One region of the Nonomuraea sp. NPDC049607 genome, then DNA from elsewhere that is predicted to be linked to it. Evidence: riboswitches for the same ligand, from Rfam matches in the RefSeq annotation. Region 1 holds a riboswitch; the other holds the start of a gene.

Evidence for each region. Region 1 has a riboswitch for glycine ahead of gcvP (aminomethyl-transferring glycine dehydrogenase). Riboswitches for the same ligand answer to the same signal wherever they lie in the genome.
Region 2: another riboswitch for glycine. It lies ahead of gcvT (glycine cleavage system aminomethyltransferase GcvT); the one in region 1 lies ahead of gcvP (aminomethyl-transferring glycine dehydrogenase).

The regions. Positions count from the first base shown of each region.
Region 1 is NZ_JBFAOV010000006.1:193,198-197,599, reverse strand. It holds gene gcvP (aminomethyl-transferring glycine dehydrogenase) at 1-1,753, opposite strand, end outside; glycine riboswitch at 1,920-2,016, opposite strand; gene AB0J97_RS14735 (MerR family transcriptional regulator) at 2,065-2,685, opposite strand; gene AB0J97_RS14730 (bifunctional nuclease family protein) at 2,833-3,303, opposite strand; gene AB0J97_RS14725 (MerR family transcriptional regulator) at 3,436-4,062, opposite strand; gene AB0J97_RS14720 (FHA domain-containing protein) at 4,086-4,402, opposite strand, start outside.
Region 2 is NZ_JBFAOV010000007.1:16,746-21,147, reverse strand. It holds gene AB0J97_RS15910 (L-serine ammonia-lyase) at 1-137, opposite strand, end outside; gene gcvH (glycine cleavage system protein GcvH) at 197-586, opposite strand; gene gcvT (glycine cleavage system aminomethyltransferase GcvT) at 583-1,668, opposite strand; glycine riboswitch at 1,703-1,802, opposite strand; glycine riboswitch at 1,823-1,920, opposite strand; gene AB0J97_RS15895 (M28 family peptidase) at 2,134-3,507, opposite strand; gene AB0J97_RS15890 (M4 family metallopeptidase) at 3,588-4,402, opposite strand, start outside.

The DNA.
Region 1 (4,402 bases):
GGCACACGTCGCGCTCGGTGTCGCCGTTGGCCTGGTGGTAGGCGCGGATGGCCAGCAGGCCGGCGAACTCGCCCTGGGAGCCCGCGTTCGGCTGGATGGAGACCGCGTCGTAGCCGGTCACCTCGGCCAGCCAGCCCTCCAGCGTGCCGATGAGGTCCCGGTAGCCCTCGGTCTGGGCCTCCGGCGCGTACGGGTGCACGCCCGCGAACTCCGGCCAGGTGATCGGCTCCATCTCGGTGGTCGCGTTCAGCTTCATCGTGCAGGAGCCGAGCGGGATCATCGAACGGTCGAGCGCGATGTCCTTGTCCTGGAGCCTGCGCAGGTAGCGCAGCATCGCGGTCTCGGAGCGGTGGCTGTGGAAGACCGGGTGGGTCAGGAAGTCCGACTCGCGCACCAGGTCGGCCGGCAGCGCGTCGGCCGCCAGGTCCACGTCCGCGTCCGCGCGCTCGACGCCGAAGGCGGCCCACACCTTGACCAGCTCGGCCGCGCCGGTCTTCTCGTCACAGGCGACGGAGACGTGGTCGTCACCGGCCTGCCACAGGTTGACGCCCCGCTCGGCGGCGGCGGCGACCACCTCGGCGGCCCGGCCGGGCACGCGGACGAGCACGGTGTCGAAGAACTCTCCGTGCACGACCTCCAGGCCGGCCTCGCGCAGCCCGCCGGCCAGCGCGACGGCGTGCCGGTGCACCCGCCGGGCGATCCGGCGCAGGCCCTCGGGGCCGTGGTAGACGGCGTACATGCCGGCGATCACGGCCAGCAGGACCTGGGCGGTGCAGATGTTGCTGGTGGCCTTCTCGCGGCGGATGTGCTGCTCGCGGGTCTGCAGGGCCAGCCGGTAGGCGGGGTCGCCGTCGACGTCGACCGACACGCCGACCAGGCGGCCGGGCATCTGCCGCTGCAGGCCCTCGCGTACGGACATGTAGGCCGCGTGCGGCCCGCCGAAGCCGAAGGAGACGCCGAAGCGCTGGGAGGAGCCGACGGCGATGTCGGCGCCCAGCTCGCCGGGGGCGGCCACGAGCGTGAGGGCCAGCAGGTCGGCGGCGGCCACGACGAGCGCGCCCGCCTCGTGCGCCCTGGCGGCCACGTCGCGGAAGTCGCGCAGGCGGCCCGAGGCGCCCGGGTACTGCACCAGCACGCCGAAGCACTCGGGCAGGTCGCCGTCGAGGTCGTGCTCGACCAGCGTGATGCCGAGCGGCTCGGCGCGGGTGGCCAGCACGGCCTTGGTCTGGGGCAGCGTGTCGGCGTCGACGACGAACACGTCGCTCTTGGACCTGCCCGCCCGGCGGGCCAGCGTCATGGCCTCGGCCGCGGCGGTGCTCTCGTCCAGCAGGGAGGCGCCGGCGACGTCGAGGCCGGTCAGGTCGGAGACGACCGTCTGGAAGTTCAGCAGCGCCTCCAGGCGGCCCTGCGAGATCTCCGGCTGGTACGGCGTGTAGGCGGTGTACCAGCCCGGGTTCTCCAGCAGGTTGCGCCGGATGACGGCGGGCGTGACGGTGTCGTAGTAGCCCAGTCCGATCATGGAGGTCAGCACCCGGTTGCGGGAGGCCAGCTCGCGCAGCTCGGCGATGGCCTCGGTCTCGCTCGCGGCGGGCGGGAGCTGGAGCCGGTCCTTGGCCCTGATGGCCTCGGGGACGGCCACGGCCACCAGATCGCCGACGGACTCGAAGCCCACGGCCTCGAGCATGCGCTGCTGCTCGGACTCCGATGGGCCGATGTGCCGGGACGAGAACGGCGGAGCGGACAGGTCGGTCATGGAGGTTGCCTCCTGAGGCGTGGAGACCGGCGCCGGGGCGCGGGCGAGTGCCGGATCTCCCCCTCTGTCAGCGCGACGTCATCGCGACCTGAGAGCTTCACCCCGCCGTGGGGCTTGCACCGTCGGTGAGGTGCGCCTGGCGGACGCACCTGCTTTCCAGAGTTGCCTCGCCCGAGCGGTACGGGATGCCTGAGAGATTCCGGGGAGGGTTGCTCCTTCGGCGCCCCAGGACCGAGGCCCAGGGACTCTCCCGCACGGGGTCGTCAGCCTTACTCTGTCCTAGATTACTACGGTGTGTTCAGCGGTTCAGCTCACCCCGTGCGGCGTGCGCGACGCCGCTTGGCGAGCTCGTCAGTGGGATGGTCGGCCGGGACGCTGTCCTCGACCGCCGCCCGTTCCCCCGGCAGCTCCGCGAGGGAGCCCTCGACCTCGCGCCAGACCCGGCCGAGCGCGATGCCGAACACGCCCTGCCCGCCCTGGAGGAGATCGATCACCTCGTCGGCCGAGGTGCACTCGTAGACGCTGACTCCGTCGCTCATGAGCGTGATCTGCGCGAGGTCGGCGACCCCGCGGTCACGCAGGTGCTGCACCGCGGTGCGGATCTGCTGCAACGACACGCCCGTGTCGAGCAGCCGCTTGACGACCTTGAGCACCAGGATGTCGCGGAAGCTGTAGAGCCGCTGCGAACCCGAGCCGTGCGCGGCTCTTATCGTGGGCTCCACCAGGCCGGTACGCGCCCAGTAGTCGAGCTGCCTGTAGGTGATGCCGGCCGCCGAGCAGGCCGTGGGCCCGCGGTATCCGATGTCGGCGGGCAGCGTCGTGGGCTGCTCGTCGAAGAGCAGGCCCTGCTCTCCGGCACGCTGCCGCGCGCTCTCGCGCCGCACCGGATCTTCCTGGCCGGCCGTCTTTCCCTCGCCGCTGCTGACCGCCACGCGGACCTCCGGCTTTCTCTCATCCCGCGGCCTGATCTGGGGGTTCGTAAAGGGCGACCACGGGTTTCACTTGCACCGTAGGACCGTGACCATGCTCAGTCAACGATCCGGCTCGGCGCGTCGTGAAGCGTAAATGCACTGAAATACCTACCCCGCCCTGCCGAAGTCCTCGGGAGTGATCGTGTCAAGGAACTCCCTGAACTTCTCCACCTCGTCCTCCTGGTCGTCCGGGATGATCACACCGGCCTCCTGGACCACCTCTTCGCTGGCGAAGATGCGGGCGCCGGTGCGCAGGGCCAAGGCGATCGAGTCGGACGGCCTGGCGCTCACCTCCACGCCGTTGGAGAACACAAGGTCGGCGAAGAAGATACCGTCACGCAGGGCCACGATGTTGACCGCGCGCAGCCCGACGCCGAGCGCGCTCAGCACGTCCCTGAACAGGTCGTGAGTGAGCGGCCGGGGCGGCGGCTCCTCGGCCTGCGCCAGGGCGATCGCGGTCGCCTCGGTCATGCCGATCCAGATCGGAAGGAACCGTTCCCCGTGTGCCTCCTTGAGCAAGACGATCGGCTGATTTGTGGGCATCTCAACTCGAACGCCCACGACCTCCATCTGCAACACGGGCTGCTCCGTATTCGACCGGCCGGTCGCCCGGCACAGCTGTTGACTGGGTCGCTTCTGCTACACGCTTATGCATTTCAACGTAACACCCGGCAGGCCTGGAATGTGCCCCGGCCTTCCAGCTCTGTGCCCTCAGCGGCCCAGGACAGACCTGACCCCGCTGCGCACCAGAGAGGCGTGCAGGTCGAGCAGGAGCTGGGACAGCTCCCTGGCCGCCTCGTCGGCCTCGCCGATGGCTCCGGGGGCGCGCCGCTTGAGTATGGGCGCGACGGTCTGCTCGACCAGGCCGCACTCCCGCTCGGCGGCGGCCTTGACCGCGCGCAGGTGGCGGGCGTGCAGGCCGAAGCGGGCCAGGGCGCCGACGCTGCGCGCGACCTTCAGCGCCTCCTCGTCGTAGCGCCTGGCCACGGGGGCGAGCAGGCCGTAGTCCTCCAGCTCGGCGAGGGTCTCCTCGTCGATGCCGGCGGCTTCCAGCAGCTCGGCCCGGTCGAACCGGATCTCCTGCGTCTGCTGCACCGCGCGCGGAAGGCCGAAGCTCTCCGCCATCCTGTCCTTGATCACCCGCAGCGGCAGGTAGTGGTCACGCTGCTCGGTCAGGATGAAACGCAGTTGCTCGACGTGGAGGTGGGTGAACTTGCGGTAGCCCGAGGGGCTGCGCTCGGGCTCGATGAGCCCCTCACCCTCCAGGAAACGGATCTTGGACACGGTGACGTCGGGGAACTCGCCCTGCAGCAGGGCGAGCACCTCCCCGATGCTCATGTGCGAGCGTGCCGCCTGTGAGCTCATGCGCCGGCGTTGACCCTCATCAGGAAGACGAGGCGGAACTTGCCGATCTGCACCTCGTCTCCGGAGTGCAGGGGGACCTCCTCGATGCGCTCTCGGTTGACGTAGGTGCCGTTGAGGCTGCCGACGTCGCGCACGGAGAACTGGCCGCCGCGGTGGCGGTAGAACTCGACGTGGCGGCGGGAGACGGTGATGTCGTCGAGGAAGATGTCGCTCTCCGGGTGGCGCCCGGTCGTGGTGAGGTCCTTGTCGAGCCGGAACCGGCTCCCCTGGTTGGGCCCCCTGGTCACCGAGAGCAACGCCGTGCCGGGCGGGA
Region 2 (4,402 bases), on a different contig from region 1:
ACGCGGGCCACGCGGGGGAGCAGGCCGTCGTCATGCAGACCACGGGCGAACTTGTGCGCGGCGGCCATCGGGCCGCCGGTGTGGGAGCTGGACGGTCCGATGCCGATCTTGAAGAGGTCGAAGACGCTGATCGCCATTGATGGGCGCCCTTCAGTTCAGGAAGTGCCGGGGCCCGCCGCGGGCCCCGGCGTTGGTGTCAGGACTCGCCTGAGGTGAGCGCGGTGTACTCCTCGGCGGACAGCAGGTCCTCCGCGTCGCCTTCCATGCGCACGCGGAACATCCAGCCGTCGCCGTACGGGTCGCTGTTGGCCAGGGACGGGTCGTCGACCACGGCCTGGTTCACCTCGACGATCTCGCCGCCGACGGGCGAGTAGATCTCGCTCACCGACTTGGTGGACTCGACCTCGCCGACCGAGTCACCCGTCTCGACGGTCGAACCGACCTCGGGGAGCTGCACGAAGACGACGTCACCAAGAGCCTCGGCGGCGAAGGCCGTGATGCCGACGGTCACGGTGATGCCGTCGTCCACGCCCGACACCCACTCGTGCTCCTTGGTGTAGTTCAGGTCGTCAGGGATGTTGCTCACTTGTTCCTCCTGTAGAAGGGCAGCTCGACCAGGTCCATAGGTTCTTGGCTGCCCCGGATGTCCACGGCCAGACCTGTGTCGACCCCGGCGTCCACGTAGGCCATCGCGATGGGCTTCCCCAGGGTCTGGGAGGGCGCACCGCTGGTGACCTCGCCGACGACGGCGCCGTCGCGGGTGACCGGGTAGCCGTGACGCGGCACCCGGCGGCCCTGGGCGACCAGGCCGACGAGGCGGCGGCGGGGCTGGTCGTCCTTGACCGCCTCCAGCGCCGCCCGGCCGACGAAGTCACCGGGCTTGTCGAATTTCACCACTCTGCCCAGCCCCGCGTCGAACGGGGTCAGGTCGGAGCTCAGCTCGTTGCCGTAGAGCGGCATGCCGGCCTCCAGCCTGAGGGTGTCGCGGCTGGACAGACCGGCGGCCTTGAGCCCGTGCGGCTCGCCGGCCGCCTCCAGGGCGCGCCAGAGCGGCACGGCGTCCTGGTTGGCGACGAACAGCTCGAAGCCGTCCTCGCCGGTGTAGCCGGTACGGGCGATGAGCGCCTGGCGGCCGTCGACCTGGCCGGGCAGGCCCGCGTAGTACTTGAGGCCGTCGAGGTCGGCGTCGGTGAGCGTGGCCAGGATCTCCTGGGCCCTCGGGCCCTGGATGGCGATGAGGGCGTACTGCTGGGAGCGGTCATCGACCACCGCGTCATACGACTTCGTACGATTTTTCAGCTCTTCTAGGACCTTGTCGGAGTTCGAGGCGTTGGCCACCACCATGAACTCCTCGTCCGCCAGCCGGTAGACGATCAGGTCGTCGAGCACCCCGCCGCGCTCGTCCACGATCATCGTGTACCTGGCCCGGCCGGGCGCGAGCGCCGACAGGTGGCCGACCAGCGCGTAGTCGAGGGCGTCTGCGGCCTGCGGACCGGTCAGGAAGATCTCACCCATGTGCGAGAGGTCGAACAGCCCGGCCGCCTCGCGTACGGCTTTGTGCTCCGCCGACTCGCTGCCGTACCGGAGCGGCATGAGCCACCCGGCGAAGTCGGTCAGCGTGGCGCCTAGGGCCTCGTGGACGTCTCGTAGCGGCGTAGGTCGGGACATTTGTCGCACCTCAGGACAGGATTGGATGCCAGCATCCTCCCCCTCTGTCATGGATGCCTGAGAGCTTCGCCCGAGTTTTACCGGACTTTCACCTTCGGCGAGGCCCCCAGGGCCTGCTTTCCAGAGGTCACCTCCCCGTAAGAACGCCTTACAGGGCTGCCGCGCGGTCCTTTGCCTTGAGAGGTTCGCGGGGAGGGCTTGCTCCTTCAGGGACCCTGACCGGATGTCAGAGTGCTCTCCCGCACGGTTTCGCCGGTGATGTCCGTCAGCCTAGTGCCGACATGGGGGTGTTGTCGCGCTTCGCCCCTGGATCTCGCCGGCACACCGCACGCAGCGAAAAGCGGCCGCGGCCCCGGAGAGGCGGGGCCGCGGCCGCGTTGGTGGCCGCGCGCGAGCCGGTCATGGCAGGTCAGCTCGCACGCGGCAGCCTGGACGCGGGCCGGCGCGAACCGGCCCGCGTGGGGATCAGGCGCGCGCCCAGAGGGCGGGCACGTTCGGCGGCTCCCAGCCCGGCAGGCTGGTGTGCGCCTGGAGGCAGCGGTAGCTGACCCCCTGGTAAGTGACGACGTCTCCGGCCGTGTACGACTTGTAAGCCGTCCAGGTGGTGCCCTGGCCGTCCCCTCCGACGGTCAGGGTGAAGGAGGCGGAGTGGTCCGCCGTCGCCCCGTCGCCGTTGATCCCTATGGTGTACGTCCCCGCCGCGGCGCCGCCGGTGGTGGCGACCGTGACGGTGGACGACTGGCCCGCCTGGATCGTGGACGGGCTGAAGGAGACGGTGACCCCGCTCGGCACGTTCCCGGCGGAGAGCGCGACGCTCTGCGCCTGGCCGGACGTGACCTGGGTACTGACCGCCGCGGTAGCCGACTGACCGGCCTGGACCGATGCCGACGACGGGGTCACCGAGATCGAGTAGTCGTTCTCCGTGGGCGTGCTGGTGCCCACGGCGAGCTTCCATATGGCGTACGCGATGGCGTCGGAGTTGCGGTCGAGCGCCGTGGTGTTGATGGCGCTCGGGTAGCTGTCGCACGCGCTGTGGTAGCAGCGGTCGAACGCCTGCCCGGCCGAGCCGCCCCACTTGGCGGCCTGCGCCGAGCTCTTGACCGCCCCGGCCCCCGTGGCCAGGCCGCCGACCCGGACACCGGCGCTCTTGAAGGAGGCGTGGTCGCTGCGGCCGTCGCCTTCCCTGTCACCCTCGGTCTGCAGGCCGATGGTGGCGAAGTAGTCGTTGAAGGTCCGCTGGATCGCCGCGTCGTCGTCGTAGACGAAGTAACCGGCGTTGGTCGAGGCGATCATGTCGAAGTTCAGGTACACCTCGACGCCGCTCGCGCCGCCGTTCTGCACGTAGTACCTGGACCCGACCATGCCCGCCTCTTCGGCGCCCCACCAGCCGAACCGCACGTGCTTGGTGAGCGTGGGCCGGCGGGCGGCGAGGGTGAGGGCGTTCTCCAGGAGCGCGGCCGAGCCGGAACCGTTGTCGTTGATCCCGGGGCCGGCCGCGACGCTGTCGAGGTGGGCGCCGAGCATCACGGTCTGGTTGGCCGGGCCGCCCGGCCAGTCGGCGATCAGGTTGCTGCCGCCGCTGAAGCTCTGCACCCGGGTGGTGAACCCGGCCGCGTCGAGCTTGCCCTTGATGTAGTTGATCGAGGCGGTGAAGCCCGGCCTGCCCGAGGCGCGGTTGCCGCCGTTGCTCGTGGCGATGGACTGCAACTGGCTCAGATGCGCCGTGACGTTCGAGACGGGGATGTCAGGCGGGGGGTCGGCGGCGGCGCCGGCCGGTCCGGCCGGCGAGGTGAGGGTCAGGGCCAGCGCGGCGGTGGCCGCGGCGCCCAACCTGAGCATGGCGTTCACGATCTGTGGCTCCTGAAGGGGCTCAAGGGGGCTGGGCGGCCACCCCGGCGTGGCCGCCCAGGTCGTGCGACTTAGACCGGCTGCCAGAGGGCAGGGGTGTTGGGCGGCTCCCAGCCCGGCAGGCTGGTGTGCGCCTGGAGGCAGCGGTAGCTGACGCCCTGGTAGGTGACGGTCTGCCCGGCCGTGTAGGCCGTGTAGGTCTGCCACGTGGTGCCCTGGCCGCCGCCCACCGTCAGGCTGAAGGAGGCCGAGTGGTCGGCGCTCGCGCCGTCGGCGTTCAGGCTGATCGTGTACGTGCTGGGCGTCACACCGCTCGTGGTCGCGAACGTCACCGTGGACGACTGCCCGGCGGTGATCGTGGACGGGCTGAAGCTGACCGTCACGCCCGAGGGTACGTTGCTCGCCGACAGGGCGATGCTCTGCGCCTGACCGGCGGTGACCTGCGTGCTGACCGTGGCGGTGGCCGACTGACCGGCCTGGACCGAGGCCGACGACGGGGTCACGCCGAAGGAGTAGTCGTTCGGCGAGCTCTGCCCGATCTGCAGGTTGTAGGTGGCCTGCCGGTCGACGTCGGTGCCGTCGGCCGTGATCGCGATGGAGTGGCTGCCCTGCGGGCTGCTCGCCGAGGTGCTGATCGTCAGCGTGGAGCTCTGACCGGCGGTGATCGTGGCCGGGCTGAACGAGGCGGTCACGCCGGCCGGCAGGGTGCCGGTCCGCAGGGTGATCGACTGCGCCGAGCCGCCGGTCACGGTGGTGCTGACCGTGGTCGTGGTGCTCTGGCCCGGAGTGACGCTGCCGGAGGCCGGGTTCAGGTTGACCGAGAAGTCGTTGCTGCCCTGGGTGCAGGTCGGCTCGCCGGACTGGGCCCGGACGCTGACGCCGTCCC